DNA from 4 places in the Azospirillum himalayense genome. Region 4 is predicted to be linked to each of the others. Evidence: riboswitches for the same ligand, from Rfam matches in the RefSeq annotation. Region 4 holds a riboswitch; each other region holds the start of a gene.
The links. A riboswitch is a leader RNA that binds a small molecule or an ion and turns the genes downstream of it on or off. The one in region 4 is predicted to bind thiamine pyrophosphate.
Positions count from the first base shown of each region.

Region 1 (7,838 bases), on a different contig from region 4:
CGTGCGCAAATCCGCCCGCCGCAGATGGAGCTTCTGGCCGAGCGTCGAGGCGATGCCCGCCCCCGCCTGGGTGTAGGCCGCCTCCATCCCCACCGATGCGCCGGAGCCGTTGGACAGCAGGGTCGCCAGGGTCAGACGCAGGCTGTCGATCAGGGACATCTTGCCGCCGTAGAGCGCGTTCGCCTCGACCGGGTCCACGATGTCGTTGGAGCGCCAGCGCCGCACCAGCTTCACCATCACGCCGAGCAGCAGGCCGCCGACGGCGGGAACCAGCAGGGTCCGCCAGGGGTCGGACAGCGCGGCCTCGCCCAGATCCTGCCCGTGGGCGACCGAAAAGACGAAGGACTGCGTCCAGACCACGGTCTCGTGCAGCATGGCGACGGCAAGCCCGACTCCGGCGCCGATGGCCCCGGCGAGCATCAGCACGCCCAGCACGCTGTCGCGCAGGCTCCGCCGTGTCAGCACCCTGAGGAACCGCCGGCCGGGGTTTCGTGCTCTGGTCAGGGCGCCGGCCGCATCCCCCGCGGCGCCCCGGATTCCCGTCATGTCGTCCGGCATGCCGGTCAATGTGTGCCCTGCCTCCGCGCCGTCAACCGCGCGGCGCGGACCTACCCCCTTAGGGCTTGCCCGTCTGGGCCTGCGCCGGGGAGGCGATGGACGGCTGAGGAGAAGGCGGGTTGACGGCGAGGCGCCGCAGCACCTCCGCCAGATTGTCGCGGACCTTGTCGGCCAGCCCGATGTCGGCCTCCTGCGCCTCGTGGAACAGGATCGTGAACAGGCGGCCCGGCGACAGGAAGAAGGTCAGCGAGACGTGCATCTTGCCCTCCTTCAGCGCGCAATCGACCGAGCCGGTGCGCAGCGTCAGGCCGGGCAAATCCTCGACGGCGCTCAGCGACGCGGCCGACGTGCCACCCTCGCAGCGCTTCTTCATCGCGTCGACGTAGCCGGCTGACAGCTCCTCCAGCTTGGAGCCCTCTTCGACCATCCGCTCGCGGATGCCGCCGACGATCGGGCCGATGCGCCAAGCCATGTCGGCGGGGCGCTCGCCCTTCGGCACATTCTCCAGCGACACGCGCTTGACGTCGCGCACGCCGGCCGCCTTCAGCAGGTCGGCCAGCCCTTCCGGCAGCTCGTCGGGGCGGGTCGCGACCTTCTTGGTGCGGGTGTCGATGGGCGGAACGGCGCCGGCCTTGTCCACGCAGGTCTTCAGATCGGTGAGCACCTTCTTGGTGCCCTTCAACGCGAAGGCCATGCGGTCGGCGTCGGAGGCGAAGACCACCTCCTTGCCGTTCATCAGGGCGGTGTAGAGTTCCTCATCCTTGCCGTTGGGGATGACCAGCATGTCCGGCTTGGGCGCCAGCGCGCGGCGTTCGCGCGTCAGCTTGCCGTCCACCACGACCTTGACCTTCCACTGCTCGCCGTTCGGCAACTCGGCGCCTGGGATGCCCATGCCGAGATTGACCTCGCCCTTGACGTTGCGCGCGATCATCAGGACATGGCCGGTGTCGAAGCGGCCCTCGATGGCGCAATAGGCGAACTTGCCGTCCCGGTCGCGCGACGGGCCGCCTTCCCAGCCGTCCTCAAGCTCGGCCGGCCCGGTCTTCTCGGTCGGGTCGGCGGCGGCCGGAGCCGACGGCGCAACGGTGCGGGGCGCCGGCGCGGGTCCGGAGGACGGCGCCGGGTAATACATGGTCGGCGGGTTCACAGGGACCAGTTCCGCCACCTGCGTCCCATCGGCGTGGGCAACGGCGGCGCCCAGCAGAAGAAGGGAGGAGAGTGCAGCAGCGACGGCTTTGTCCAGCATGGCAGAGGTAATCCTTACGGGCAGGGCGACGCCGGAAGCTAGCCCCGCCATCCGGGATCGGCAAGCGCAAGACGAGAAAGTCACGACAAAGATCCCGGCCTGTTGCCGCAATGCCGAATTGCGTCCGGCGCCGCCCTCGGCAACCGGTTCCCCGGCCCGTCAGCCGCCCAGAAAGGCGTCGCGCAGCGCGTCGCCGGGAAGGGTTTCCACCGGTCCGTCATGAACCGCCCGGCCAAGGCGCAGCAATACGACGCGCCCGGCGGCGGACAGGGCGCGGGCGGCGCTCTGCTCGGCGACCAGAACCGCCGTTCCGGTTCCAGCGATGGCGCGGACGGCGGCGAAGACCTCTCCCGCCAGCTTGGGCGACAGGCCGAGCGAGGGCTCGTCGAGCAGCAGGACCCGCGGTCGGCCCATCAGCGCGCGGCCCACCGCCAGCATCTGCTGCTGCCCGCCGGACAGGCGCCAAGCCCGCTCCTCGGCCTTGCCCTCCAGCGCCGGGAACAGGGCGAAGACGCGCTCCAGGTCGCGGACGCGCTCGGCCCGGCCCAGCCAGCTCGCCACCTCCAGATTGTCGCGCACGCTCATGCCGGGGAAGACGCGCCGACCCTCCGGCACATAGCCCAGGCCGCGGCGCACTCGCCGTTCCGGAGCGAGGGCGCCGATCTCCTCGCCCGCCAGTCGGATACGCCCACCCATCGCCGGGACGAGGCCGAGGATGGCCTTGAGCAGCGTCGACTTGCCCGCCCCGTTGGCGCCAAGCAGGGCCACCGCCTCGCCTGCCGCCACGGACAGCGACAGGCCGTCCACGGCGACCGCCCCGCCATAGCCAGCGGTCAGCCCCTCGACCTGCAGCAGGGGAGTCCCCGTCATACCCCCTCCCCCAGGTAGGCGGCGACCACGGCGGGATCGCTGCGCACCCCCTCCGGCGGGCCGGCGTAGAGCGGGCGCCCCTGATCCAGGCACAGCACATGGCCGGCGAGCGGCAGCAGGAAGCCCATGTCGTGCTCCACCACCAGCAGCGCGGTGCCGGTGGTGACGATGGCGCGCAGGTGACCGGCCAGTTCCGCCTTCTCCCCGTCGGTCAGCCCCGCCGCCGGTTCGTCGAGCAGCAGGACGGCGGGCTGGCGGGCCAGCGCGCGGGCCAGTTCCACCCGGCGGCGCAGCGCCGCGGGCAGTCCGGCGCAGGGCTTGGCGGCGAGGTCCGCCGCGCCCAGCCGCTCCAGCGCCCACAAGGCGTGGGCCTCGGCTTCGGCGATCGAGCCGTCGCGCTCCAGCCGCGCCGCGGCCACGGCGGCCAGGACGCTGGCGCCCTCGGGCAGGCTGACCGCCTGGAAGGTGCGGGCGATCCCGGCGCGGGCGATGCGGTCGGGCCGCTGTCCCGCCAAATCCACATTGCCCATCAGCACCCGCCCGCCATCCGGACTCTCAAGGCCGGAGATCAGGTTGACCAGCGTTGTCTTGCCGGAACCGTTGGGGCCGATCAGCCCGGTGATGGTCCCGGCCTCCAGCATCAGCGACACGCCGTCCACCGCCCGCACCCCGCCGAAGCTTTTGGTCAGCCCCTCCACCCGCAACAGCGGCCCCGTCGGGATGGCCGTCTCCGGCGGAGCTTCGGGCTTCGGCTCCGGCGCCGGGCGGGTCGGGAACAGCCGGTCGAGCAGGCCGGTCAGCCCATGCGGCGCCAGCACGATGGTGGCGAGCAGCGCCACGCCGTAGACGATCAGATAGCTGCGCTCCAGGAAGCGGAACCACTCCGGCAGGTGGAGCAGCAGCACCGCACCCAGGATCGCCCCGGCCACCCGCCCCCGCCCGCCGACCACAGCGATGGTCAGGACGGAGACCATCACGGGGAACTCCAGCACCTCCGGCGAGACGACGCGCTGGGTGTGCACGGCCAAGGCGCCCGCCGCCCCGGCATAGACAGCGCTCAGCGCGAAAGCGGCCAGCCGCAGCCCGCCGACGTCCAGACCCAGCGTTCCCGCCGCCAGCGGGTCGTCGCGCACCAGCGTCAGCGCCCGCCCCCAGCGCCCGCGCGCCAGCCTCCAGGCCACCAGCCCGCCCAGCGCCACGAAGCCCCAGACCACCGCCGCCAGCGGCAGGCCGCGCGGCACCGCCCAGCCGAACAGGACGATGCCCGGCACCCCCGGCAATCCGTTGGCGCCGCCGGTCAGGCCGGGGCTGTTGACCGCCAGCAAATGGACGACCTGCGCGATGCCCAGCGTCGCCAGCGCGAAGTAATGGGATTCCAGCCGCAGCACCGGCAGCCCGACCAGCAGGGCCAGCAGCAGCGGCACCAGAAGCGACACCGGGAAGGTCGCGGCAAAGCCCCACCCCCACTGGCTGCCCAGGATGCCGGTCGCGTAGGCCCCGATCCCGAAGAAGGCGCCGTGAGCCAGCGACAGCGCCCCGCCCAGCCCGAACACGATCTGGAACCCGATGGCGGCCAGCGCGTACACCCCCGCCACGGTCAGCACGCGCAGCCCGTAAGGCGACGCGTACAGCAGCGCGTACGCCACCAGCACCGCAAGCATCATTCCTTCCCCCGCCCAGCGGGGGAGGGTCAGGGTGGGGGCCAGCGCCCGCAACTTGCGCACGCCCTTACGCACGGCGCCGCGCCGCCTCACCGAACAGCCCCTGAGGGCGGGCGAGCAGGATGACCAGCAGCGTCGCGTAGAGCAGCCCCAGCGCCACCGGATAGGACAGCACCGACGACACCCCCACCTCGAACAGCGCGATCAGCAGCGCGCCGGCCACCGCTCCGGGGACGGAGCCCCAGCCACCGATGGTCACGGCGATGTAGGCCTTGAGGATCAGGTCGCCGCCCGCCGTCGGCGTGACGAAGTAGCGGTTGGCGAGCAGCAGCCCCGCCGCTCCGGCGAAGGCGGTGCCCAGCGCGAAGGTGATCAGGATCATCGCCGCCACCGGCACGCCGCAGGCCCGCGCCATCTCCGGGTCCTGCGCCGTGGCGCGCAGGCGGCGGCCGAGCTGGGTCCGCCCGAACAGCCACTGCTGCCCGGCGATCAGCAGCGCCGCTACGGCGATGATCGCCAGCGACTGCTCCGCCACCACCAGCCCGCCGAGGTCCAGCGTCCCCCCGCTCAGCAGCGGCGGGGCCGCCCGCGGCTCCGGCCCGAACAGGACGGAGGCGCCGTTCTGCAGGATGATGCCCGCCGCGATGGTGCTGATGAAGACCGCCACCGGCGGGCGGCGGCGCAGCGGCAGATAGGCCGCCGCCGCCAGCAGCAGCCCCAGCCCGGCCATCAGCACCAGCACCACCGGCAGCAGAAGCAGTCCGGGCAGCGGCAGATACCCCGGCAGATAGGGCGCCAGCGCCACGCCGAGCAGCCCGCCGGCCATCACGAGATCGCCCTGCGCGAAATTCACCGCCGCGGTGGCGTTCAGCACCAGCACGAAGCCCAGCGCGACGAGCGCGTAGGCGGCGCCCAGGGCCAGGCCGTTGACGAGAAGTTGCAGGGTGATCAAGGCTTGCTCACTTCACCGCCCCGGTCACCACGCCTGTGACGTTGTCGTACCGCTTGGCGATCGCCGGCACACGCGAGGCACCGTCGTAGCAGACGATCACGGCGGAATGCGCCATGTTGCCCTTGCCGTCCGACTTGTAGGTCATGGCGAGGCCCCGGTGGGTCCCGATGGACAGGGCCTTCCGCACCGCTTCCGCGCTGTCCGCACCGCCCTGCACCGCCGCAAGCACCATGCGGATGCCGTCATACTGGCCGAGCGCGAAGGCATCCGGCTCCGCGTTGAAGGCGGCGCGGTAGGCGGCGGTGAAGGCCTCCACCTCCGGGCTGCCGCCGGAGACCGGCGAGGCCGCCGTCTCGGCGCAGACGCCCTTCAGCTCGGCCGGCTCCAGAAGCGCCGCCGTGCTCGGCTGGTGCATGGCGGAGCCGGCGACGATCGGCACCGCCACCCCGTTGGCCGCCGCCTGCCGGATGAACAGGGCGGTCGGGCCGGAATGCAGATGCAGCACCAGCACGTCGGGCTTGGCGGCCAGCGCCTTGGTCAGGACCGGCAGCAGATCCTTGGCGGCGGGGTCCACCCCCTCCTCGAACACCGGCTCGACGCCGAGCTTTTTGAAGGCCTGCTCCAGATGGGCCTTGCCGCTCTGCCCGTAGGCCGTCGTCTGGTAGATTACCGCCGGGCGCTTCTTGCCCAACTCCTCCGTCACGTAGCGGGCGTGGGCCTCCTTGGTCACGGCGTCGCCGGGAAAGAAGCGGAAGACCCAGGGGTTGCCCTGCTCGGTGATGCTCGCCGTGCCCGACACGGTGATCAGCGGGATGCCGTAATCCTGGGCCAGCGGCAGCATCGCCAGCATCTGCGTGCCCAGCATGCTGGCCGCCACCGCGGTGACCTTGCCGCCCGCCGCCCGCTCCAGCGCCGTGACCGCGGCCTCCGGCGAGGTGCCGGTGTCGATCACCTCCGACCGCACCGCCACACCCGCGGGCGCGTCCTTCAGCGCCAGGACGGCGCCGTTGCGCTGGCTCGTCCCCTCCAGCGACAGGAAGCCGGTCAGCGGCACCAGCACGGGGACCGAGGCCTCGCCCGCCAGCGCCGCACCGGACAGGAGGGACGCCGAAAAGGCCGCCGTAAAAGCCGTTGCCGAGAGGATGGAAAGGAAGCGCCGCATGGATGTGTCTCCTCCTGCCCGGCGAAGAACCGCGCGAGGACGAGGAGGCCAGGGGTGTAGCGGCGGCACAGCCTCGAACGCTTGGCTCCCTTCGCTGGCATGACCCAGATCAGGTTCGATGGGTGTGGTCTCAGCCCGCCTTGCGGCAGGCACCCCAGCCGTTCGTGTGCACAGTGTGAGCCCGGCGCGCGGCTGTCAAGCGGCGGCCCGGCGCCTTTTCACAATTTCGCAACGCAACAGACACCGGGGAGTCGCGCTTCCCGTGGTTCCTTCCGCCGCTCCCGGCCCGCGCTGGACCGTCGCCCCAACCGGAAAGTCGTCACGAAGCATGCGGGCCACCCCGTCGCACAGCACCGTCGTCCTGCACCCCTTCGCCACGGCGCAGGGCGGATGCGGGCTGCGCGCTGTCCTGTCGGGGCGGATCGACCACGCAGCCCTGCCCGGCCTGACGCCCCTGCTCCGCCGCGCCGCGGACGCGCAGGCCCTGACCCTGCGCGTCGATCTGGGACGGGTGGAGTTCCTCGATTCCTGCGGCATCGGCATTCTGCTGGCGCTCCGCAACGCGGTGCTCGACCGCGGCGGCGCCATTGCCTTCGAGAATCACCCGCCGCGAATCCGGCGCGTGCTGGAGCGCAGCCGGATCATCGCCTTGACGGACTCCCCGCTCGTCATCGACGGCGGGGTGGCGCTTCCCGCCGCCGCCTGACCCGTCAGCCGCCGCGGCGCAGCGTTTCCCGATACAGGATATAGAGCCCGCTGGCGATGATGATCCCCGCCCCGGCCAACACGGTGGGGGTCGGCACGTCGCCGAAGACCAGGAAGCCGAGCAGGGTCGCCCAGATCATCCCCGTATACTCGAAGGGCGCCACCACCGCGGCGCGGCCCAGGCGGAAGGCCTGGGTCATCAGCACCTGCGCCGCGCCGCCCAGCGTGCCGACCAGAAGCATCAGCCCGAGGTCGAACCCGCCCGGCTGCACCCAGTCGGGGATCGCCGCCACGCCGCTCACCACCGTGGTGGTCAGCAGCAGATAGACGACGATGGCCGTGTTGCTCTCCGTCCGCGACAGGCCGCGCACCGCGATCATCGCCAGCGCGTAGAAGAAGGCCGCGGCCACACCGACGAGGATCGGCAGAAGCGGCGCGTCGGCCTCCGGGCGTGCCATCACCACCACGCCGCCGAACCCGACCAGCACCGCCGCCCAGCGCCGCCATCCCACCGGCTCGCCAAGCAGCGGCATGGACAGCGCCGTAATGAACAGCGGCCCGGCGAAGCTCAGCACATAGACCTCGGCCAGCGGCAGGTGCTTGAAGGCGTAGAAGAAGCAGCCCATCGACAGCAACCCGGCCAGCGAACGGAAGACGTGGGCGATCGGGCGCCGCGTGCGCATC
Region 1 covers NZ_JBHSLC010000036.1:140,110-147,947, reverse strand. Annotated here, with positions in the region: gene ACFPMG_RS18380 (chloride channel protein) at 1-465, opposite strand, end outside; gene ACFPMG_RS18375 (hypothetical protein) at 617-1,804, opposite strand; gene ACFPMG_RS18370 (ABC transporter ATP-binding protein) at 1,964-2,674, opposite strand; gene ACFPMG_RS18365 (branched-chain amino acid ABC transporter ATP-binding protein/permease) at 2,671-4,410, opposite strand; gene ACFPMG_RS18360 (branched-chain amino acid ABC transporter permease) at 4,403-5,287, opposite strand; gene ACFPMG_RS18355 (ABC transporter substrate-binding protein) at 5,295-6,449, opposite strand; TPP riboswitch at 6,519-6,616, opposite strand; gene ACFPMG_RS18350 (STAS domain-containing protein) at 6,778-7,155, shown strand; gene ACFPMG_RS18345 (DMT family transporter) at 7,160-7,838, opposite strand, start outside.
Region 1: it holds a riboswitch for thiamine pyrophosphate, as region 4 does, so the genes downstream of both, ACFPMG_RS18355 (ABC transporter substrate-binding protein) here and thiC (phosphomethylpyrimidine synthase ThiC) in region 4, are expected to answer to the same signal.

Region 2 (7,838 bases), on a different contig from region 4:
CCTCGATAATTGATATCCCCTCTCCCGCCCCGGGAGAGGGAAGGGACCCGCGCGAAGCGTGGGAAGGGTGAGGGTGCCGCCAAGGATCAGCGCCTTGATCCTCGCATGACCCTCACCCGCCCGCTGCGCGGGCCCCCTCTCCCGGGACGGGAGAGGGATTGGGCGCCGCCTTTGCGGGAATAACGATCGAGAGGGCGCGGCGGGTGGAAAGCTCAGCCGCCCTGTACGGGGCGAATGATCTCCAGGGCGTCGCCCGCGGACAGGGGCGTCTCGTCCCAGCGGCGGGACGGCAGGACGGCGCCGTTCAGGGCGACCGCGACCCCGCGTGTGCCCGCGGCGATCCCCCGCCCGGCCAGCAGGGCGGCGACGGTGGGGACGGCGAGGTCCTCCTCCCGCCCGTTGACACGGATGCGGGCGCTCATGCCGCGGCTCCCTTGGGCTGGGCGAAACGGTCGAGTGCGAAGGGACGGATCACCGGATCGGCCTCCCCGGTCAGGACCAGCCTCGCCACCGAATCCGCGGTGACCGGGGTCAGCAGGATGCCGTTGCGGTGGTGCCCGGTGGCGTAGACCAGCCCCTCCACCTCCGAGAGGCCGAGGATCGGGGCGTCGTCGCGGGTCCCCGGACGGAAACCGGCCCACGCCTCCTCGATGGGCAGCTCGGCGATGCCCGGCAGGGCGCGCCACGCCCCTTCCAGCAGGGCGAACTGGCCCCCGGCGGTCAGCCGGTCGTCGAACCCGCGCTCCTCCGTCGTGGCGCCGACGAGCAGCCGCCCGTCCAGCCGCGGGATCAGGTAGGTGCCGGGGGTCCACACCACATGGCGCAGCAGCGGCAGCCGGGCGTCCATGCGCAGGCAGAGCATCTGCCCCTTCACCGGGCGCACCGGCGGACGCACCGCCGGGGACAGCCCGTCGATCCAGCCCGACCACGCCCCGGCGGCCAGAACCACCCGGTCGGCCTCGAACAACCGGTCGCCGACCTGGACGCCGACGGCCCGGCCGCCGCGGACCTCGATGCGGGACACCTCGGCGTACTCGTGCACGACGGCGCCGGCCCGCAGGGCGGCGGCGTGCAGGGCGGCGGCGACCTTGCGGTTGTCGACCTGATGGTCGCCGGCGCAGAACAGCGCGCCGGCGACGCCCGGCTGGAGATAGGGCTCGCGCCGCCGCACCTCCGCCCCGCTCAGCCATTCCACCGGCAGGCCGAGCTTGGTCTGGAAGTCGTGCAGGAAGCGCACCTTGGCCGCATCGTCGGCGTTCAACGCGATGACCATCGTGCCTTCGCCGCGCAGGTCCACCGCCATGCCGGAAGCGGCCTCCAGCTCCGCCGCGAAGGCGGGCCACAGGTCCTGCGAGGCGCGGGTCAACGGCAGAAGGTTCTCTTCGCCGGGTTCGGTTTCCACGCAGGCGGCGAGCATGCCCCCCGCGGCGTGGCTGGCGCCCCGGCCGGCGGCGCCGCGGTCGAAGACCTCGACCCGGCAGCCGGCGGCGGCCAGCCTCCAGGCGATGGACAGGCCGATCACCCCGGCGCCGATCACGGCGACGGTGGGTTTTGCGGAATCAGAATGAAATAAGGGCGCGGATACCATGCGGCGGCTCCCTTCGCTGGCATTATCCAGACAGGTTCGATGGGTGTGATCTCAGCCGCGCGAGCGCATCCCGCACGGCACCCCAGCCAATGCCCGGATCATCCGGAAGAGAGCCGCCTTTGGCAAGCCCCTTTTCGTTGGTCACAACAACAAAAGCGACGCCAGCCCCAGGAAGGACAGAAATCCGATGACGTCGGTCATGGTGGTCAGGAAGACCGAACTCGCCACCGCCGGATCGACGCCCAGCCGGTCCAGCCCGATGGGAATCAGCACCCCGCACAGCCCGGCGACGAACAGGTTGATGACCATGGCGCAGCCGATGACCAAGCCGATCATCGGCTCGAACCACGTTGCGGCGATGGCCCCCACCAGCGTGGCGAAGACGGCGCCGTTGAGCAGACCGACCAGAACCTCCTTGCCCACCACGCGGGGCGCGTTGGAGGACGACAGCTCGCGCGTCGCCAGGGCGCGCACCGCCACGGTCAGCGTCTGGGTCCCGGCGTTGCCGCCCATCGAGGCGGTGATCGGCATCAGCACGGCCAGCGCCACGATCTGTTCGATGGTCGCCTCGAACAGCGAGATGACGCCCGCCGCCGCGAAGGCGGTGAACAGGTTCAGCCCCAGCCAGGAAATGCGCGAGCGCGAGGTTTCCAGCACCGAGCGGTAGATCGAGGTGTCGCCGACGCCGCCCAGCTTGCCGATGTCGTCCTCGGCCTCCTCGTCGATGATGTGGACCACGTCGTCGACGGTGATGACGCCGATCAGCCGCCCGCCGGCATCCACCACGGGGGCGGAGACCAGGGCGTATTGGCGGAACAGGTTCGCCACCTCCTCCTGGTCCATGGTGGCGGGGATGGTGTCCACCTCCTCCGTCACCAGATCGGCGATGCGGACGGACCGCTTCTGGCGCAGCAGGCGCGACAGCGGCACCGCCCCGACCACCCGGTGCATCGGATCGACGACGAAGATGTCGTAGAAGTCCTCCGGCAGCTCATCGGTGGTGGCGCGGACATAATCGATGGTCTTGCCCACCGTCCAGAACTGCGGGACCGCCACCAGATCGCGCTGCATCAGGCGGCCGGCGGTGTATTCGTCGTAGGTCAGGTTCTCCTGGACCAGCGCGCGGTCGGCGGCCGGCAGATTCTCCAGAACCTCGCGCCGGGTGTCCTCGTCCAGGTCCTCGATGACGTCGACGGCGTCGTCGGTGTCCAGCTCCGCGACGGCGGCGGCCAGCTCCTTCGGCTCGAACAGCTCGACGATCTCCTCGCGGAGATCGGGGTTGAGGTAGCTCAGCACCTCGCCGTCGAAGTCGGGGCGCAGGACGCCGACCAGCGCCTCGCGGTCGTCGTGGCCGAGCTGTTCGATCAGGTCGGCGATGTCGGCAGGGTGCAGCGTGTCCAGCTCGGCGCGCAGATCGTCGCGCCGTCCGGCGTGCAGCCGTTCGACGATCTCCTCCACGAACTCCGGCTCAACACCGTAGGCGCGCTCCTCCTCGCCGTCCTCGCGGGGCGGGGCGGGGCGTTCGGCCGGGTGCGGCACATCGTCCTGGATACGATCCGGTTCCTGGCGGTCGGTGTGCATGGCGGCACCCTCCCTTTACGATGGCAATGCGGCGTGACGGCATGGTCCTGCGATCGGCCGACCATGGCGCACCGGCGTTTGCGGGTTGGTGGGGAGCCCTCGCGGAATCCCGCCGGGGCGCCCACCGAATATAGGTGTGCCGCTGTTTTGTCCAGCCCGGCGGACCGGTCCGGGCCCTCCGGCCTTGCGCGCAATTGCTTGCGCGGGCTTCACAATTCGTGCACCCATAATGCGCGCGGGGCTTTCCACCTCGCGCAGCCCGAGAAGAACCGACACCACCGGCCAGCGGATGTGACGATGGAGTACGCCTACACCGACATCGACGGTCAGGAGGGGATCATGCTGTCGGGGCGTTTCACCTACGACGACAGCCGCAAGTTCCACGACCTGCTGGCGGATTGGGACATCGGCGCGCGGCCCGAGGTGCGGCTGGACCTGCGTTATCTGACCTTTCTCGACTCCGCGGCAATCGGCATGCTGTTCGTCCTTGCCAACCGTTGCCGCGACGCCAAGGGGCTGGTGACGGTGCACAACGCGCAGCCCTACATCGTGCAGACCATGCGGCGCGTGGCGCTCGACCAGTATGTGGAGTTCCGCTGAGGCGGAGCGGCCCGAAAGAAACAGCCCTGATCCGGGCGGCCTGAAAACGAAAAAGCCCGCTGTGGTCCGATGGACCGGCGGGCTTTTCGTTTGTTTGCCTGATCCCCCGTTTCGGGGGGATGGTGCGGTCGAGAAGACTCGAACTTCCACGGCATCTCTGCCACAGCGACCTCAACGCTGCGCGTCTACCAATTCCGCCACGACCGCACAAGGCTGGTAGAACCGACGACAGGATCACTCCCGTCATCGGGTGGAGCGGGGGAATAGCAGATCCCCAACGACCGATCAAGCGGCGTCTCGCGTTTTTGCCAAAGAAAGTTCATAACGTCGGGATGACCGACCTCACCGCCCCCGTTCCGCCCGCCCCCGACGCCATCGGCGATGCCGTTCCCGCCCCGGCCAGGGCGGTGGAGTGGCGCATCAGCGACACGCCCGTCCCCTACCCCGACGCGCTGGCCGAGATGGAGGCGCGCGTCGAGGCCATCCGCGCCGGCACCGCGCCGGAGCTGGTCTGGCTGCTGGAGCACCCGCCCCTCTACACCGCCGGAACCAGCGCGCGGGAGGAAGACCTGCTGGAGCCGGGCCGCTTCCCCGTCTATCAGGCCGGGCGCGGCGGGCAGTTCACCTACCATGGGCCGGGGCAGCGCGTGGCCTATGTGATGCTCGACCTGAAGACGCGCGGCGCCGACATCCGCGCCTTCGTCCAGGATCTGGAGGAGTGGCTGATCCGCACGCTGGCCGCCTTCAACATCCGCGGCGAGCGGCGGGAGGGCCGCGTCGGCATCTGGGTGGACAAGGGACCTTACGGCGGCGCCCCCGGCCAGGAGGACAAGATCGCCGCGATCGGCGTGCGGGTGCGCCGCTGGGTCAGCTTCCATGGCGTCGCCCTGAACGTGGAGCCGGACCTGTCGCACTTCGCCGGCATCGTCCCATGCGGCATCAGCGAGCATGGGGTGACCTCCATCGTCGCGCTCGGCCATCTCGTCGCCATGGAGGATGTGGACGCCGCCCTGATCGCCAGCTTCGCGGAGGTCTTCGGCGGCGGGCCGGAAGGGGAATGAGCCCTACCGCTTCGGCGCCCCGGCGGGCTGCGCGTCGTTGAGGACGCGCAGATCCTCGTTGGTGATCGACACGATGGTGCAGCCGGTGCTGTCGCCGTTGCGGAACAGGTAGATCAGCTTGCGGTTCGCCTGCTTCTTCGGGTCGTGCAGGTTCAGGCCGTGACCGAAGGCGACGCCCAGGACCTCGCCTTTGAAGATGGCGCGGTAGCGCATGGGCATTTGCTCCCGGAACTGGCGGGAGGCGCAGGATTTGCTCAGCTCCTTCTCGAAGGTGCCGGCGTGCCGCCAGTCCTGGGTGGAGCGGATCGTCACCCATTGCGGCGGCAACGGGTACTGGACGACCGGCGGCGACAGCGGCAGGTCGTAGCCGCCGGGTGGCACCGGCGGCATGTGCCCCGGCTCCGTCCGGTCAAGCGGCCCCCTGGCCCAGGCGGCTCCGGTTGCCAGCACGCCGAGCGACAGGAGGGCGCCGCACAGGAGGCGAAGCGCTGATTTTGGCCTTTTGCCGCTCATCCCGACCCGAGTGCCCCCACCCTAACCCTCCCCCGCTTCGCAGGGGAGGGGACGATCCTCCCTCCCCTGCGAAAGCGGGGGAGGGCCGGGGTGGGGGCAAGGCGATCCGACCCCTCATCCACGCCCGACAGCCTAGCCCCGCCGGACTAACAGAACGCTAACCATCCCACCGTCACAGCGTCGGGCGCTGCTCGAAGACGCCCGGACCGGGATCGCGGGCCGGCTCGACGGCAATGTCGCTGACGATGGCGGCGGAAGGGCCGCGGCGGCAGGCCTCCAGCATCCGGTCCACGGCGTCCGCCGGGCCGGCGAACAGAGCCTCCACCGTGCCGTCGCCACGGTTGCGCACCCAGCCGGCCAGCCCCAGCCGATTGGCCGTGTCCACGGTCCAGCCGCGGTACCACACGCCCTGCACCTTGCCATGAACGCGGGCCAGCACGGCCTTGCGGTCTTCCTCGTCCGCCATTCCCATCCCCGGTATCGTCTCCGTACGGTCAGGACAATAGGACAAGCGCCGGTTCCGGAAAACCCGGCGCCACCCTGCGCCCTCCCCTCCCCCAATGAACAGTGCCGCCAACCATTCGTCGGCGTATCATCCGTGCATGGCGGGGCGCGGGATCTCCTGTGACCGCCGGGCCGCGACAGCGAAGGCCGCGACCGGGCACGGGCGGGCTCGCGTTCCCTGAACGAATGGTTCGGGAGGAACGGACATGACCATCCGAAACCCTGCGGAATGGGGAGCGGCTCACTTCAAATCCTGGTCCCACGGCTTGGCCGAGGCGGGCCACGCCATCGCCCCGCCGGCGCGGGATCGGGCGGCGCTGGAGCCGACCGTGCGGCGCATCCGCAGCGACGACCTGCGCGACGCGCTGAGGAAAGGGCTCCATGATTTCATGGCCTGCCGCACCGACGTCCTCTTCATCGCCCTGATCTACCCGCTGGTCGGGCTGCTGCTGGCCGAGGTGGTGTTCGACGAGAACGCGCTGCACCTGCTGTTCCCGCTGGCTTCCGGCTTCGTGCTGATCGGCCCCTTCGCCGCGGTCGGCCTCTATGAGATGAGCCGCCGGCGCGAGCGGGGCGACCCCGTGTCCTGGGTGGACGCCTTCGGCGTGGCGCGCTCCCCGGCCTTCGGGGCGATCCTGGCGATGGGAGCGATCCTGACGGCGGTGTTCCTGCTGTGGCTGGTGGCGGCGCAGCTCATCTACATGGCGACCCTCGCCCCGCTGGCGCCGGAGGGCTGGAACGCCTTCGTCCAGGCGCTGTTCACCACCCGCGCCGGCTGGGCGATGATCGTGCTGGGAATGGGTGTCGGCTTCCTGTTCGCCGTTCTGGTGCTGGCGATCAGCGTGGTCAGCTTCCCGCTCCTCATGGACCGCCGGGTCGGCGTGGCGACGGCCATCCGCACCTCCGTCCGCGCCACGCTGAGGAATCCCGAGCCCATGGCGCTCTGGGGAATGATCGTGGCGGGCGGGCTGCTGCTCGGTTCGCTGCCCGCCTTCGTCGGGCTGGTGATCGTCATGCCGGTGCTCGGCCACGCCACATGGCACCTCTACCGCCGGCTGATCCCGGAATGAGGCGGCCGGGTTAGCCGCAGGCCGGCACCTGCAAAGCAGGAAGCCCGTTCCACAGGATGGCGACCAGCGAGCCCGCGGCGGCGAGCCCGGTGAACAGGCGGATGAAGCGGCGCGGGTCCTCGCTGGTCCGCCGGCCCGGAGCGGCGCCCCACAGCGCCGCCGCCAGCACACCGGCTGCCAGAAGCAGGGCGACCGCCGTGGCGCCGAGGATCAGCACCACCGCGACGGGGTGGCCGTACAACTCCACCCCGTCCCATGCACGGGCGCAGATCAGCCCATTGATACCGTAGACCGCCGCGAAATGGACCGCCCAGATCAGGAAGGCCGACATCATCCCGGTGAAGGTCGCGGTGAACGCCGTTTTCTCCATGGCACGCCTCACACGGCCAGACGCGGGAACAGATGCACCAGCAGGAGGGACACGATCCCCTGCCCGCAGGTGTAGAGCCACACCAGCATCACGTTGTCGAAGGTGACTCGGCGCCGCGCGTGCAGCAGGCCGGCGAAGGAGCGCGCCAACGCGTAGCCGGTCATCAGGACCAGGATCACGACGTGGAAGAGCTGCCAGGAGGCCAGCATGTAGACGATGGCGCCGTAGGCACTCTCCGACGCCACGAGGCCGCTGGCGATGCGGTTGTAGGGCTCGGCCACCCCGGCGGCCAGAATCAGCAGAAGACCGGCCAGCAGGGCGCTCCGCATCGCCCAGTTGCGGTTGCCGGCCACGGCGCGGCTCGCCAGCAGCATCGCCCCCGCCGCCACGACCCAGAGACCTGCCTCGCCGAACAGCCACCCCAGCCCCGGCAGGGCGTCGGTACCCGCCGGCCAGACGTCCGGGCTGACCGTCCACAGGAAGACGTAGGTGAAGCACAGGCAGGCGAAGGCCGTCCCGTCGACCAGCAGCAGGACCGCCGTCCCCCACCA
Region 2 covers NZ_JBHSLC010000096.1:76,170-84,007, reverse strand. Annotated here, with positions in the region: gene thiS (sulfur carrier protein ThiS) at 213-422, opposite strand; gene thiO (glycine oxidase ThiO) at 419-1,588, opposite strand; TPP riboswitch at 1,580-1,683, opposite strand; gene mgtE (magnesium transporter) at 1,730-3,169, opposite strand; gene ACFPMG_RS27180 (STAS domain-containing protein) at 3,467-3,769, shown strand; tRNA gene ACFPMG_RS27175 (tRNA-Leu) at 3,890-3,976, opposite strand; gene lipB (lipoyl(octanoyl) transferase LipB) at 4,102-4,830, shown strand; gene ACFPMG_RS27165 (hypothetical protein) at 4,834-5,220, opposite strand; gene ACFPMG_RS27160 (acylphosphatase) at 5,516-5,809, opposite strand; gene ACFPMG_RS27155 (DUF2189 domain-containing protein) at 6,054-6,917, shown strand; gene ACFPMG_RS27150 (hypothetical protein) at 6,928-7,287, opposite strand; gene ctaD (cytochrome c oxidase subunit I) at 7,296-7,838, opposite strand, start outside.
Region 2: it holds a riboswitch for thiamine pyrophosphate, as region 4 does, so the genes downstream of both, thiO (glycine oxidase ThiO) here and thiC (phosphomethylpyrimidine synthase ThiC) in region 4, are expected to answer to the same signal.

Region 3 (7,838 bases), on a different contig from region 4:
GTGCGGGCGGAGATCACCGGCATCCTGGAGGATCTGCGCCGCGAGCGCCCCGGCTTCGACTACGAGCTGCGCGAGGTTCTGGCCTTCCTGCCCACCCTGACCGACGCCGACGCGCCGGTGGTGCGGGCGGTGGGGGCGGCCATCGAAACGGTGCTGGGCCGCCCGGCGGCGCAGGTGGTGTCCCCTGGCACCTACGACCAGAAGCACATCGCGCGGGTCGGGCATCTGAAGGACTGCATCGCCTACGGCCCCGGCATCCTCGACCTCGCCCACCAGCCCGACGAGTATGTGGACATCGACGACATGGTCCATTCCGCGCAGGTCATGGCGATGGCCGCCCTGTCGCTGCTGCGGCGGGAGGTGTAGGGCAAAGAGCGCCGGCTATTTCCAGGTGACCCGGCCGCCGACCTCCTCGGCGATGAAGTCCGCCCAGCGTTCGCGCTCCCCCAGGAGGTTTGCCGGGAAATAGTCGTTCAGCTCCACGGACTGCCAGCGGTAGCCGGGACGGTTGAAGAGGTCGCTGCCCTCCGCCAGGAAGCGCGGCACGTCGATGCCGTCGAGGATGTCGTCGCGGTTCAGCTCCTGGTGCGAAAAGCTCTGGATCTTGTGCCGGATGGCGGCGTCGTCGCCGATGTAGGAGAAATGCCAGCCCGCGTGGGGCAGGATGTCCACGTAGGGCGGACGCGTCTCGGGGGTGTAGCGGTCCAGCGTGCCACGGCTCTCGCGGATCTGCTGCGGCGTGGTCATCCGGGCCATCAGCCCGCGGACGGCGACGGGGAAGACCGAGAAGTTCTCGCCCTCCACGTTCATGAAGTTGACCTTGAAGTAGAACAGCGGCACGCGGAACCCGGCGATCATCGCCGAACTGTCGCGCAGCGACGCGACCGAGCGGGCGCGCAAAATCTCGTCCACGTCGGAGACGACGACGATGTCGTCCGGCTCCACCTTGTCCAGCCCGAGCGCGATGGCGTTCCGCTGCGCCCGCTCGCGCACCCAGGGATTGTCGGTTTCCGGGAAGTCGGGGGCGACGACCAGCTTCACCTTGTCCAGGAAGGGCAGGAAGCGGTCGCGCTCCTCCATGAAATGCAGGGGCTTGGGCGCGCCGGTGAAGGTCTGCTTGGCCTCGACGATCACGAACTGGTCGACCGTGTCGTACAGCTCGCGGAAGCGCAGCTCCAGAAGGTCGAGTTCGTTGTGGAAGGTGAAGCAGTCGTAGATCTTCGGCTGGCGGCGTTGCGGCGCGGCCACCGCCGGCCAGCGCGACCCCGGCGCCGCCGTCGTCTGCACGGCGTCGGCCAGGGCCAGCACATAATCCCGCTGCACGCCGGTCGTCCATTCGGTGATCTGGGAGCGCAGGAACGTCTCGTCCCGCCGCGCCACCAGCTTGCGGACCATGGAGGTGAAGGGGGCCTTGCGTCCGGACAGCGCGAGGCTGGTCATCAGGTCGGTGTAGTCGCGCCTGTCGAGAAGCGGGCCGTCCATGACCTCGATTCGTTCCTCCAGCGCGCGGTCGCCCAGCACCTTGCCGAAGTTGAACAGGCCGTGGAAGCCGAAGGCCGGTCCCGGCACCGGCGTGCGTTCGAAGGCGAAGCGGTCGGCCACCGCCTCCGGGGCGAAGCGGATGCCGGCCTTCTCCAGCGCCGGGCGCTCGGTCCGGCAGATGACGTGGTCCTCGGGGATGCCGGCTTCGAAGGGCAGGTCGCGCAGCCGGTCGAGCAGGGCGGCGGAGCGCAGGGAGAAGCCGCCGTTCCCCACCGTCATGCCGTCTTGGTACCAGCCCCAGCGGGCGCCGATGTAGTCGAAGGCACGGAACTCCTCCGTCCAGGCCTGCGGGTCGGCAACGAAGCCGTCCCACTGCGCGATCAGGACATGACCCGTCGTCACGAGCCGGCGCAGGCGGACGTTGATCGTGTCCGAATAGTCGTCGATGTCGTGGATCGGGGCGATGCGGTGGAAATCGACGCCCGGAATTTTCGGGTCGCTGTCGGAGAGCAGCAGGACGCTGGAGAAGCGGCAGGCGGCGATGCTGTCGCGGATGGCCATCTCGACCAGGGCGTGGTTCGCCGTGTCGGCGAACACCAGCGTGCAGTCGTCGATCCTCACCATGCCGTTCCCCGTTCTGCCGCCGGCTTCAGCCGCCCGCGGGCGCGGATCCTATCACGGCGGTTGTGGGGCTGCCACGGGCGGCGTTGGTCGCCTTCGGTCCCGACCTCCTTGACGGGCGGGGGCGTCGCATTCGACGTCAAATCCCTCTCCCGCCCCGGGAGAGGGGGCCCGCGGAGCGGGCGGGTGAGGGTCATGCAAGGATCAAGGCGCCGATTCTCGGCGGTACCCTCACCCTTCCTTCTCCCGGGACGGGAGAGGGGCTCCAAAGGCAATGCTTCCGTTCGTTAACCCGACCTCCTTGACGGGCGGGGGCCGGTCCCTTAGCTTGCGAATGTTCCCTGGGGGGCCTCGCTAGGAGGCTGAGACTCCGCCGGTCCGGCGCTTTCATCCGGACAACGCGGTGACCCATCGAACCTGATCCGGGTCATACCGGCGTAGGGACGGGACTGAAGGGCGGCACGGCGTACCCCCATTCCATCCAGACACCGCTTGTCCCGGCAACAGTTTGTTGGCGCTGCAAAAGGTGTGTGCGGACGTGACCGAAGCCCGACTTGTCGAAGACCTGCTGGCCTTCATCGCCGCCGGAGAGGCGGACGAGGAGGCGTTCAACCGTATGGCGCTGGCCGTCTTCGCCCACCAGTTCGAGACCAACGCCCCCTACCGCCGCTTCGCCACCCAGCGGGCGCGCACCCTGCGCACGGTGAAGAGCTGGCGCGACGTGCCCGCCGTGCCGATCAGCGCCTTCAAGGACCTGACGCTGAGCGGACGCCCGCCGGAGGAATGCCCGCACGTCTTCATGACCAGCGGCACCACCAAGGGCGTGCGCGGCAAGAGCCACCACCCGACGCTGGCGGTCTACGACCGCTCGATGACCGTCAATTTCCGCCGCCGTTTCATGGGTGAATGGGACCGGCTGCGCATGGGCATCCTGTTCCCGACCGAGCAGGCGATGCCCAACTCCTCGCTCGCCCATTATCTGGCGTTGGCCAAGAGCGCGTTCGGGACGGATGAGAGCCGCTATTTCGTCTCCGACGCGGGGCTGGACGTGGACGGGGCCATCGCGGCGCTGTCCCACGCCGAGGAAACCGGCGAGCCCTACGCCCTGCTGGGGGCGAGCTTCAGCGTCGTGCATCTGATGGACGCGCTGGCCGAGCGGGGGCGGAGCTTCGCCCTGCCGGCGGGAAGCCGCATCCTCGACACCGGCGGCTTCAAGGGCCAGTCGCGGGAGATGGCGGCGGAGGAGTTCTACGGCCGCCTGTCCGCGACCTTCGGCGTGCCGCGCCGGCTGTGCATCAACATGTACGGCATGACCGAGCTGAGCACCCAGTTCTACGACGACGGCAACGAGACCTGCCCGTCGGTGAAGTCCGGCCCGCACTGGATACGCAGCCGTGTCATCAACCCGCTGACCGGGCAGGAGGTGCCGCGCGGCAGCGTCGGCGTGCTGGTCCATCACGATCTGGCCCATTTCAACTGCGCCTCCGCCATCCTGACCGAGGACGCGGGGGTGGAGGTGGAGGGCGGCTTCCAGCTTCTCGGGCGGGCCGACGGGGCGGACGCCAAGGGCTGCTCCATGGCGGTCGAGGACTTCCTCAAAGCGGCGCGGGCCTCATGACCGTTGGCTTGATGGAGCGCGCCGGGCATCTGCCGGGGCTGTCCGCCGACGCCGTGGACTGGCGGACGCTGACCTTCCGGCGCGGCGCCGAGACGCTCGACGTCGCGGTGCCGGTGCTGAGCGAGGCGCAGATCGCTGAATTGGCAACGCGGGTGCGGACGAACGCGCGGACTTACCTGAGAAGCCGCACCGTCGCACAGATCGCCGCCGCCATCGACCGCGCCGTCGCCCGGCTGCTCGACCGTGACGACCCGTGGCGGCGAAAGGCCGAACGTCTGCTGCCTCTGGTCACCGGCTACGACGGGGAGATGGTCCGGCTGGGGCTGACCGGCTATCTGAAGACCTTCCGCGGGCCGGAGCTGCGGAAGTTCATCGCCGAGGATTTCGCCAACCCGGCGGTGCTCGACGATTTCCAGCCCGTGCCCAAGGGCGGTTTTGCCCGCGCCTTCGGGCCGGAGCTGCTGCTGCATGTCTGGGCGGGCAACGTGCCGGGCCTGCCGCTGTGGAGCCTGATTTCCGGCCTGCTGGTGAAGGCCGGCACGGTCGGCAAGCTGCCGAGCGCCGAGCCGCTGTTCGCCGGCTGGTTCGCGCAGATCCTGGCGGAGATCGACCCGCAACTGGCCGACTGCATCGCCATCGTCTGGTGGAAGGGCGGCGACGCGGCGACGGAGCGGGCGTGGCTGGGCCGCGCCGACACGGTGGTCGCCTATGGCGGCAACGACGCGCTGGAGGCCATCCGGGCGCGGGTGCCGATCACCACGCGCTTCCTGCCCTACGGCCACAAGATCAGCTTCGGCATGGTCGCCCGCTCCGCGCTCGACGCCGGGAAGGCGGGCGCGGTGGCGCGGCAGGCGGCCTACGACGTGGCGCGCTACGACCAGCAGGGCTGCTACTCGCCCCAGACCTTTTTCGTGGAGCGCGGCGGGCGGGTGTCGCCGCGGGAGTTCGCCGGCTATCTGGCGCACGAGCTGGACGCGCTGGGCAGCAAGTTCCCGCGCCGCCCCCTGTCGATGGGCGAGGCGGGCGGCGTCGCGTCCTGGCGCAACGCGGAGGAGACGAAGGGCTTTGCCGACCCCAGCCGTGCCCTGCTCGGCGATCCGGCGGGAAGCTGGGCCGTCGCCTACACCGACGCCGCAGACGGCCTCTCGCCCTGCGGGCTGAACCGCACGGTGACGGTGGTGGCGGTGGACCGGCTGGCCGACGCGGTGCCGGGGCTGGCGCCCTACCGCGCCTTCCTCCAGACCGTGGGCATCGCCGCCGCACCGGAGGAGCTGTTCATGCTCGCCGGGGCGCTGGGAGCCGTGGGGGTGACGCGCCTCTGCGCGCTCGGCCGCATGACCGCGCCGGAGGCGGGCTGGCACCATGACGGGCGGTTCAACCTGCTGGACCTCGTCACCATGACCGAGATCGAAGGCTCGGCGGAACGGGCGGCGGACACCTTCGCCCCCTACACGGATTGAGGCGCCCGGCCATGAGCTTCGTCAGCATCGTACAGGCCGGCTACGGCGTCCCGAGCGGCGGCACCATCCTGGACCGCATCGACTGGACCATCGGGGAGGGCGAGTTCCACGCGCTGGTCGGGCGCAGCGGCTGCGGCAAGACGACCCTGCTGAAGCTGGTCGCCGGGCTGCTGGCCCCCTCGACCGGCAGCGTCCGCATCCAGGGGGAGCCGGTGCGGGGGCCGGGCGCCCAGGTCGGCTTCGTCTTCCAGGCCCCGACGCTGCTTGAGTGGCGGACGGTGCTCGACAACCTGCTGTTGCCGGTGTCGCTGACACGCCGCCCGCAGCCGGCGGACCGCCGCAAGGCGGAGGAGCTGTTGGACCTCGTCGGCCTGTCCGGACTCGAAGGGCGCTACCCCAGCCAGCTGTCGGGGGGGCAGCAGAGCCGCGTCGCGCTGGCCCGCGCGCTGGTCACCGAGCCGCCGCTGCTCCTGCTTGACGAGCCCTTCGCCGCGCTCGACGCCATCACGCGGGAGGAGTTGCAGGACGACCTGCTGAAGCTCTGCGCCCGCCACCGCACCACCGTGCTGTTCGTCACCCACGACATCGCGGAGGCGGTCTATCTGGCCGACCGGGTGGCGGTGATGGAGGGCGGGCACCTGCGCCACGCCCTGCCGGTGCCGCTGGCCCGCCCGCGCGGGCGCGACGTCCGCTACGGCCCGCGCTTCAACGCCCTGTGCCTGGAGCTGCGCCACGCCATGGATGGCAAACCCGACCGAGCGGCGCTGGAGCGCGCGTCGTGATGGTGCGCCTCGCTTCCGCCCTGCTGCTCGTCCTGCTGCTGGCGGGGTGGGAGGTCTATTGCCGGGTGGCGGGAGTGTCGGCGCTGGTGGTGCCGCTGCCCTCGGCGGTGCTGCGCACGCTGTGGGACGGGCTGGCCGGGGGCTATCTGCTGCCGCATCTCTGGGTCACCACGGCGGAGATGGCGATGGGCCTCGCCGCCGGCTGCACCATCGGCTTCCTCGCCGGGGTGCTGCTGGGCGAGGTGCCGGTGCTGCGCCGCCTGTTCTACCCCTACATCCTCGCCAGCCAAGTGGTGCCGAAGCTGGCGCTGGGGCCGCTGTTCATCGTCTGGTTCGGTTTCGGCATGACCTCCACCGTCGTCATCACGGCGCTGATCTGCTTCTTCCCGCTGCTGGAAAACACCATGACCGGCCTTCAGCAGGTCGATCCCAACAAGCGGGAGCTGTTCCGGATGCTGCGGGCGACGCGCCTGCAAACCCTGCTGCGCCTGAAGATCCCCTCCGGCCTGCCGGTGATCCTGGCGGGCCTGCGCGTCGCCGTGGTGCTGGCGCTGGTCGGCGCCGTCGTCGGCGAGTTCATCGGGGGCCGGCAGGGGTTGGGCGCCTCGATCATCGCAGCGCAGGGGATGATGGATTCGACCATGATGTTCGCCCTGTTCATCGTCATCACGGTGCTGGGCATGATCGTTTATCAGGCCACCGCCGGGCTCGAACGGTGGCTGCTGCGCCGTCCGTGGAAAGGATAATCACACGATGTTCGGGTTCCTGCGCACTTTGGGTGCCGTCGCCGTTTCCGCCTTCCTGCTGTCCTCCCCCGCGCTGGCGCTCGACAAGGTGACCGTGGCGGGCTGGAGCCAGCCGATCAGCGAGATCACCAACCTGCTGGCCGAGCCGGATAAGGGCTTCTTCAAGGCCAAGGGGATCGATCTCGGCTATGTGCCGGGGACCGGTGGCGGCTCGGCCATCCAGAACATGCTGACCGGGCAGGCCGACGTGGCCTTCACCGACCCGGCCTCCTTCTACCTCGCCCTCGACAAGGGCGAGAAGCTGATCGCCATCTACAACATCTACCCGCAGAACGTCTTCAACGTGGTGTCGCCGAAGGAGCGCAACATCACCAAGCCCGAAGACCTCAAGGGCAAGCGCATCGGCGTCTACAGCCTGTCCAGCGGCACGCGCCAGAACCTCCAGGTGCTGCTGCATCAGGTGGGGTTGAGCGAGAAGGACGTGACCATCGAGGTGACCGGCCTGCTGAACTTCGCCCCCGTCATCCAGGGTCAGGTGGACGCCACCGCGGCGACCGACACGGGTCTGCATGTCGGGCTCCAGAAAGGGCTGAAGGACATCAACGTCATCGAGGTCAAGGACACGCTGAACCTGCCCTCCGACATCTTCGTGGTGACGGAGGAGACCTACCGCACCAAGAAGGACGTGCTGAAGCGCTTCCTCGCCGCCTACCGCGACAGCGCCGCCTGGATGATCGCCGAGCCGGAGGAGGCCGCCCGCCTCGCCGTGACCCGCGCCATCAACGGCCGCGACGAGGCCACCAACCTCGCCATCATCAAGCTTCGCAACGCCTCCAGCGTGTCGGAGACGACCAAGGCCAAGGGCCTCGGCCACTTCGATCCGGCGCTGATGCAGAAGGGGGCGGACACCTTCAAGCAACTGGGCCTGATCGCGGCGGACCTCGACATGGGCGCGCTGGTCCGGTCCGACCTGATCCCCGAGTAAGGAAGGCTTGGCCCGCCATGGATTTCCGCGACAAGACCGTCCTCGTCACCGGCGCCAGCCGCGGCATCGGTGCGGCCATCGCCAATGCCTTCGCGGCGGAGGGGGCGGCGGTCGCCGTCAACTACCTGCAAAATGCCGACGCGG
Region 3 covers NZ_JBHSLC010000045.1:114,767-122,604, reverse strand. Annotated here, with positions in the region: gene ACFPMG_RS21190 (acetylornithine deacetylase/succinyl-diaminopimelate desuccinylase family protein) at 1-366, shown strand, start outside; gene ACFPMG_RS21185 (DUF5672 family protein) at 382-2,106, opposite strand; TPP riboswitch at 2,436-2,565, shown strand; gene ACFPMG_RS21180 (LuxE/PaaK family acyltransferase) at 2,642-3,721, shown strand; gene ACFPMG_RS21175 (acyl-CoA reductase) at 3,718-5,181, shown strand; gene ACFPMG_RS21170 (ABC transporter ATP-binding protein) at 5,193-5,963, shown strand; gene ACFPMG_RS21165 (ABC transporter permease) at 5,963-6,709, shown strand; gene ACFPMG_RS21160 (ABC transporter substrate-binding protein) at 6,717-7,694, shown strand; gene ACFPMG_RS21155 (3-oxoacyl-ACP reductase) at 7,712-7,838, shown strand, end outside.
Region 3: it holds a riboswitch for thiamine pyrophosphate, as region 4 does, so the genes downstream of both, ACFPMG_RS21180 (LuxE/PaaK family acyltransferase) here and thiC (phosphomethylpyrimidine synthase ThiC) in region 4, are expected to answer to the same signal.

Region 4 (7,838 bases):
ATGCTCATGTTCATCTGCACCGTCTCGGGCGGTCTGATGGCGGTGGCCCAGCTCGGCGTGATCGCCCATGATCTGGGCGTGAAGGAAGCCCCGATCAGCCTGTTCGGCATCACCATGGCGGCTCTGCCCTTCGCGCTGATGCTCGACCGCGTGATGAACGGCATCTCCCGTCCGCTGTTCGGCTTCGTCTCCGACCATATCGGCCGTGAAGCGACGATGTTCATCGCCTTCACCTTCGAAGGCCTCGGCATTCTGATGCTCAGCCGCTTCGGCCACGACCCGATCATGTTCCTGATCCTGTCGGGTCTGGTGTTCCTGGCCTGGGGCGAAGTGTACAGCCTGTTCAGCGCGACTTCGGCGGACACCTTCGGCACCAAGCACGCGGCGAAGATCTACGGCGTGCTCTACTGCGCCAAGGGCGTCGCGGCCCTGCTGGTCCCGCTGGGCAACCTGCTGATGGAAGCCACCGGCACCTGGGCGACCGTGCTCTACATCTGCGCCACCATGGACCTCATCGCGGCCTTCTGCGCCATCGCGGTCCTGCGGCCCATGTTGCGCAAGCATCACGCCCGAAACGCCGAACTCGCCGCCCAGCAGGGTGCGGGTGGGCTGGCGGTGCAGCCCGGCCACTGATCGGCCCGCGAAACTTCAGGTTTCTTGTCTCGAATGACGGCCGCCGCGCGCATCCCGCGCGGCGGCCTTTTTTCAGTCCAGGAAGAAGGGACGGTTGTGGCCCTCGCCGGACTGGTTGAAGCGGTCCGACGACCAGAGACCGTCCGGCTGCTCGTCCTGCGGATCGGCGTTCCACTCGTCGTCCTCCCGCATCAGCAGGGTCAGGCCGTGGCCCATCAGGCCGGCCAGGGCGACGAAGGCGATCATCTGGGATTCGAGCATGGGACGGGCTCCGGGCACTCGGGAGGGGGCGTTGCTTCTTGTTGTTGTGATGCAGCATAGTCGCCCGGCTCAGGCTGCGCAATAGGATTTTGTATACCAGATAATGGATACCAGAATCGCGTCAATTGCGTTGGTCGGGTTGGATTCGCCGTGAATCGGACCGTGAATCGCATTGACGTGGGTGGGGCGGATGGTTCAGCATGGCCACGTTCCAAGGGGAGCCCCATAGCACGGGGCTGAGATGATGCCGTAAGGCGCCGAACCCTTTGAACCTGATCCGGGTCGTACCGGCGTAGGGACAGGAACAAACGGGCCACGGTCACGCGCATCCCCATCGCGCACCCCTTTTTGGGGACCGCTCCGGTCATCCGTTCTGCCGCTCCGTCACACCCGGGTCTCCAACGATCCTATGTGCGATGGAGATCCACTGCAGATGCCCGACACTCTTCCCCCCGCTTCCCAGAAGGCCGCGCCGTCCGACCATTTCTCGGTGACGACCGGCCCGCTGCCGTCGTCCAGCAAGGTCCATGTGGCCGGGGAGCGCTTCCCCGACCTGCGCGTGGCGATGCGCGACATCCATGTCGGCGGCGGCGAGCCGCCGGTGCGCGTTTACGACACCTCCGGCCCCTACAGCGACCCCGCCGTGCAGACCGACATCCGCCGCGGCCTGGCGGAGCTGCGCCGCTCCTGGATCGAGGCCCGCGGCGACGTGGAGGCCTATGAGGGCCGCGAGGTCCGTCCGGAGGACGACGGGCTGCGCGTCGGCGAGACGCGGGCCGTGCCCGTCTTCGATCGCGCCGGGCGCCGCCCGCTGCGCGGCAAGCCGGGCCGGGCGGTCACGCAGATGGCCTACGCCCGCGCCGGCATCGTCACGCCGGAGATGGAGTACATCGCCGTCCGTGAGAATCTGGGCCGCCAGCGGCTGGCCGAGGCGGTGGCGCGGGACGGCGACGACTTCGGCGCCTCCATCCCCGACCATGTGACGCCGGAGTTCGTGCGCGACGAGGTGGCGCGCGGGCGGGCGATCATCCCGTCCAACATCAACCACCCCGAATCGGAGCCGATGATCATCGGCCGCAACTTCCTCACCAAGATCAACGCGAACATCGGCAACTCCGCCGTCGCGTCCTCGGTGGGGGAGGAGGTCGACAAGATGGTCTGGTCGATCCGCTGGGGCGCCGACACCGTGATGGACCTGTCCACCGGCCGCAACATCCACACCACCCGCGAATGGATCCTGCGCAACAGCCCGGTCCCCATCGGCACCGTGCCGATCTATCAGGCGCTGGAGAAGGTCGGCGGCAAGGCCGAGGACCTGACCTGGGAGATCTTCCGCGACACGCTGATCGAGCAGGCGGAGCAGGGGGTGGACTATTTCACCATCCACGCCGGCATCCGTCTGGCGCACATCCCGCTGACGGCCAAGCGCACCACCGGCATCGTGTCGCGCGGCGGCTCGATCATGGCGAAATGGTGCCTGTCCCACCACCGCGAGAGCTTCCTCTATGAGCGGTTCGAGGAGATCTGCGAGATCATGAAGGCGTACGACGTCGCCTTCTCGCTGGGTGACGGCTTGCGCCCCGGCTCCATCGCCGACGCTAACGACGCCGCCCAGTTCGCCGAGCTGGAGACGCTGGGCGAGCTGACCAAGATCGCCTGGAAGCACGACGTCCAGGTGATGATCGAGGGGCCGGGCCATGTGCCCATGCACAAGATCAAGGCCAACGTCGACAAGCAGCTGGCGCTGTGCGGCGAGGCGCCCTTCTACACGCTCGGGCCGCTGACCACGGACATCGCGCCCGGCTACGACCACATCACCAGCGCCATCGGCGCCGCCATGATCGGCTGGTTCGGCACGGCGATGCTCTGCTACGTCACGCCGAAGGAGCATCTGGGGCTGCCGGACCGCGACGACGTCAAGGTGGGCGTGGTCACCTACAAGATCGCCGCCCACGCCGCCGACCTCGCCAAGGGCCATCCCGGCGCCCAGGAACGCGACGACGCCCTGTCGCGCGCCCGCTTCGAGTTCCGCTGGCGCGACCAGTTCCACCTGTCGCTCGACCCGGAGACGGCGGAGCGCTTCCACGACCAGACCCTGCCGGCGGAGGGGGCGAAGGTCGCGCATTTCTGTTCGATGTGCGGGCCGAAGTTCTGCTCGATGAAGATCACGCAGGAGGTGCGGGACTACGCCAACTCCGGCATGGCCGAGATGTCGGAGAGCTTCCGCGCCAAGGGCGGGGAGATCTATCTGGAGGAGGGGCAGGCTGCGGAATAGCAACTGAATCGAAAAGGGGACGCCCTCGCGGGCGCCCCCTCGCTTCGGCTCCTTCCCCAAGCGGGGGGAGGGGAAGAGAGCGTCAGGAGGTTGCCGTCACGCTCCGGCCGCTGCGCGCGCCCAGCGATTCGGCGGCCATGCGGTTGCGCATCGGGCGCAGGACGAACAGCGCCAGCACCGCGGCCAGCGCGTTGACCGCGGCGGCGAGCAGGAAGACGGCATGCCAGCTTCCCGTGGCGTCGGCGATGATGTTGGCGAAGGGGATCAGCAGCGCCGCTGTGCCCTTGGCGGTGTAGAGCAGCCCGGCGTTGCTGGCGGCGAACTTCGATCCGAAGGTGTCGGCGCAGCAGGCCGGGAACAGGCTGTAGATCTCGCCCCAGGCGAAGAAGACCAGACCGGTCAGCAGCACGAAGGCCACCGGGTCGCGGCCGTAGAGGCTGAGCGCGACGATGCCCACCGCCTCGATGGCGAAGGCGATGAACATGGTGTTCTCGCGCCCGATGTGGTCGGACACCCAGCCGAAGAAGGGGCGGGTCAGCCCGTTCAGCACCCGGTCGATGGACAGGGCGAAGGTCAGGGCGGGCAGGGTCAGGCCGAGGATGCTGACCGGCGCGTGGGCAAGCCCGAAGTCCTGGGCGATCGGGCCGAGCTGGGCCGTCGCCATCAGCCCGCCGCCGGCCACCATGACGAACATGGCGTACATGACCCAGAAGACCGGGGTGCGGACCATCTGGCTCGGCGTGTATTGCCGCTGCGCGGGCGGTGCGGCGAAGCCGCCGCGGGCGAGGGGAGCGGAGGGCGGGGCGACCAGCAGCCAGGCAAGAGCGAAGACCACCAGCCCCTGTCCCAGACCGAAGGCCATGAAGGTCGCCTCGTAGCCCGAGGTCTCGATCATCGTGGCGATGGGCACCACCGTCAGGGCGGAACCGGCTCCGAAGCCCGCCGCGGTGATGCCGGCGGCCAGACCGCGCCGGTCGGGGAACCATTTCAGCGCGTTGCCCACGCAGGTGCCGTAGACGGCGCCCGCCCCGATGCCGCCGATGGCCGCCGCCACGTAGAGCACGAGCAGCGAGTCCGCCACCGCGTTCAGCGCCCAGGAGGCGGCGCAGAGCAGCGAGCCGAACAGCACGACGATCCGCGGGCCGAAGCGGTCGACGAACCAGCCCTCGACGGGCACCAGCCATGTTTCGGTGACGATGAAGATGGTGAAGGCCACCTGGATGGCCGCACGGCCCCAGCCGTGCTTGTCGTCGATGGGTTCGACGAAGAGGGTCCACCCGTACTGGAGATTGGCGATCATCGACATGCAGATGACGCCGGCAAGCAACTGCATCCAACGCCCGCCGACAGGCAGGGCGCTTTGCGCACCGGTTTGGCGCATATGGTTCCTCCCGGATGGTCCGCGATCTCGTTCTTGTCCTGGCGCGCGCGGGGTGCGTTCGGTGCCCGACCGCTTCGCTTTATCCTTCGAACGGGGCAGCCCGGCTGCATGCTGTTGGCATGCCAGACGCCATATTCGTGATGCCTTGACGGTGAGTGTGGCGGATAATCCGTGAGGTCATCAACAAATTTTCGTGAGCGGGAGCCGCTCTGGCCGTAAGTGATATATCAAATCGGCCGGCGGCGCCTCACCGCTTACACGACCAGAACCGCGCGGAAGTCGTTGACGTTGGTCAGGGTCGGTCCGGTCACCAGCAGGTCGCCGAGCGCGCTGAAGAAGCTGTAGCCGTCGTTGTCGGCCAGCCGTTCCTTGGCGTTGACGCCGGCCTCGGCGGCGCGGGCCAGCGTGTCGGGAGTGAGCAGGGCGCCGGCGTTGTCCTCCGTCCCGTCGATGCCGTCGGTGTCGGCGGCCAGGGCGTGCACGCCCTTCATGCCGTCCAGCGCCACGGTCAGCGCCAGCAGGAACTCGGCGTTCCGCCCGCCGCGGCCCTTGCCGCGCACGGTCACCGTGGTCTCGCCGCCGGACAGCAGGACGCAGGGCTTGGCCGCGGGCTGGTCGTGCTCGACGATCTGGCGGGCGATGCCGGCATGGACGAGCGCCACCTCGCGCGACTCACCCTCCAGGGCGTTGCCGAGGATCACCGGGGTGACGCCGGCCTTGCGGGCGACCTCCGCCGCGCGCTCCAAAGCCATCTGCGGGGTGGCGACCAGGATCGTGCTGACGCGCTCCAGCCGCGGGTCGCCGGGCTTCGGACTCTCGTCGCGCCCGGCCAGCAGATGGTCCATGACCGGCTGCGGCGGGGTGATGCCGTACTTCTCCAGCACGGCCAGCGCGTCGGCGTAGCTGGTCGGGTCGGGGACGGTGGGGCCGGAGGCGATCACCGACAGGTCGTCGCCCGGCACGTCGGAGATGACCAGGGACACCACCCGCGCCTTGGTCGCGGCGGCCAGCCGCCCGCCCTTGATCGCGGACAGGTGCTTGCGCACGCAATTCATCTCGGTGATGTTCGCGCCGGAGCGGAGCAGCGCCTTGGACACCGCCTGCTTGTCGGCCATGCTGATGCCCGGCGCCGGCAGGGCAAGCAGGGCGGAGCCGCCGCCGGAGATCAGGCAGAGCATCAGGTCGTCGGGGCCGAGCGAGGCGGCGATGTCGAGGATGCGCCTTGCCGCCTGTTGGCCCGCCTCGTCGGGGACGGGGTGCGACGCCTCGACCACCTCGATCCGCTCACAGGGCACGTTGTGGCCGTAGCGGGTGACGACCAGACCGGACAGCGGCCCTTTCCAGTGATCCTCCACCGCCTTCGCCATGGAGGCCGCGGCCTTGCCGGCGCCGACGACGACCGTGCGCCCCTTCGGCGGTTCCGGAAGATGCGGCGGCACGCACAGCGCCGGCTGCGCCGAGGCGACGGCGGCGCGGAACATGTCGGTCAGGAGCGCGCGGGGATCGGTGGTCGTCATGGTCTGGTTCTGTCCCTTCCCTGAGCCGCGCCGTTCACCGGCGCCGGTCCTCATGTGCTGGGAATGCTAACGGATTTGGCGCAGGGGGCAATGGGGAGGGTGTCTTTCCCTCTCCCGTCCCGGGAGAGGGTGGCCCGAAGGGCCGGGTGAGGGTAAGGCCGAGGATCAGCGATCCAATCTCGGCGGCACCCTCACCCTCCCGCCGCCATGCGGCGGGCCCCTCCCTCTCCCGGGGCGGGAGAGGGAATGTCAGGCACCCTCACTCCGCGGGTTCGGTCACGCGGTGGTTCTGGCCGATCTCGTGGTTGGCGAGCAGCTCCAGAGCGCGGACCATGCCGGAGTGGTCCCACGCCTTGCCGCCCTGGGCGGCGCAGGCGTTGAACAGCTCCTGGCAGGTCGCCGTGTTGGGCAGCGACACGCCGAGCGCGCGGGCGCCGGACAAAGCGAGGTTCAGGTCCTTCTGGTGCAGCTCGATGCGGAAGCCCGGATCGAAGGTGCGCTTCACCATGCGCTCGCCGTGCACCTCGAGGATCCGCGAGGAGGCGAAGCCGCCCATCAGGGCCTGACGGACCTTCGCCGGGTCGGCGCCGGCCTTGGACGCAAACAGCAGGGCCTCGCCCACCGCCTCGATGGTCAGGGCGACGACGATCTGGTTGGCGACCTTCGTCGTCTGGCCGTCGCCGTTGCCGCCGACCAGCGTGATGTTCTTGCCCATCGTCTCGAACAGCGGCTTCACCGTCTCGAAGGCCTTGTCCGGCCCGCCGACCATGATGGTCAGCGAGGCGGCCTTGGCCCCGACCTCGCCGCCGGACACCGGGGCGTCAAGGTAGTCGCAGCCCAGCTCGTTGATGCGCTGGGCGAAGGCCTTCGTCTCGATCGGGGAGATCGAGGACATGTCCACGACGATCTTGCCGGCGGACAGCCCCTCGGCGACGCCGTTCGGGCCGAACAGAGCAGCCTGCACATGGGGGGTGTCGGGTACCATGGTGAAGACGATGTCGGCCTTCTGCGCCACCTCGCGGCTGGAGCCACAGGCCGTGACGCCCTTGGCGAGCAGGTCTTCCGGGGCCGGGTTGATGTCGTAGACGAACAGGGTGTGGCCGGCGTCGGCCAGATGACCGGCCATGGGGCGGCCCATGATGCCGAGACCGATGAATCCAACGTTCATGGCTGTGTCCTCAAATCTTCTGTGTTCGGGCGGTCGAAATAGGGTGAGCGATCAGGCGGCGACGGTCTCGCCGGGGGTGGCGGCGCGCATCCAGCCCAGCCCTTCGCTGGTCCCCTTGGCCGGCTTGTACTCGCAGCCGACCCAGCCGTCGTAGCCGAGCCGGTCGAGCGCCGCGAAGACGAAGGGGTAGTTGATCTCGCCGGTGCCCGGCTCGTTGCGGCCCGGATTGTCGGCGATCTGGACATGCGCGATCTTCGGCAGCAGGCGCTGGATGGTCGGGACCAGATCGCCCTCCATGATCTGCATGTGATAGACGTCGTACTGGATGAAGAGGTTGTCGGAGCCGACGGCTTCCAGAAGCCGTTCCGCCTGCGCGGTGCTGGTCAGGTGGAAACCCGGAATGTCGCGGGTGTTGATCGGCTCGATCAGGAAGCGGATGCCGGCCTGCTTCAGCGCCTTGGCGGCGAAGGACAGGTTGTCGACGAAGGTGCGCTCCAGCGCGTCCGCCGCCACGCCCGCCGGGGCCTTGCCGGCGAGGCAGTTGATCTGCTTGCAGCCCAGCGCCGTGGCGTATTCGATGGCGCGGCCCACCCCGTCCTGGAA
Region 4 covers NZ_JBHSLC010000119.1:3,759-11,596, forward strand. Annotated here, with positions in the region: gene oxlT (oxalate/formate MFS antiporter) at 1-633, shown strand, start outside; gene ACFPMG_RS33630 (hypothetical protein) at 706-894, opposite strand; TPP riboswitch at 1,099-1,211, shown strand; gene thiC (phosphomethylpyrimidine synthase ThiC) at 1,328-3,169, shown strand; gene oxlT (oxalate/formate MFS antiporter) at 3,252-4,550, opposite strand; gene ACFPMG_RS33645 (glycerate kinase type-2 family protein) at 4,805-6,067, opposite strand; gene glxR (2-hydroxy-3-oxopropionate reductase) at 6,327-7,235, opposite strand; gene hyi (hydroxypyruvate isomerase) at 7,287-7,838, opposite strand, start outside.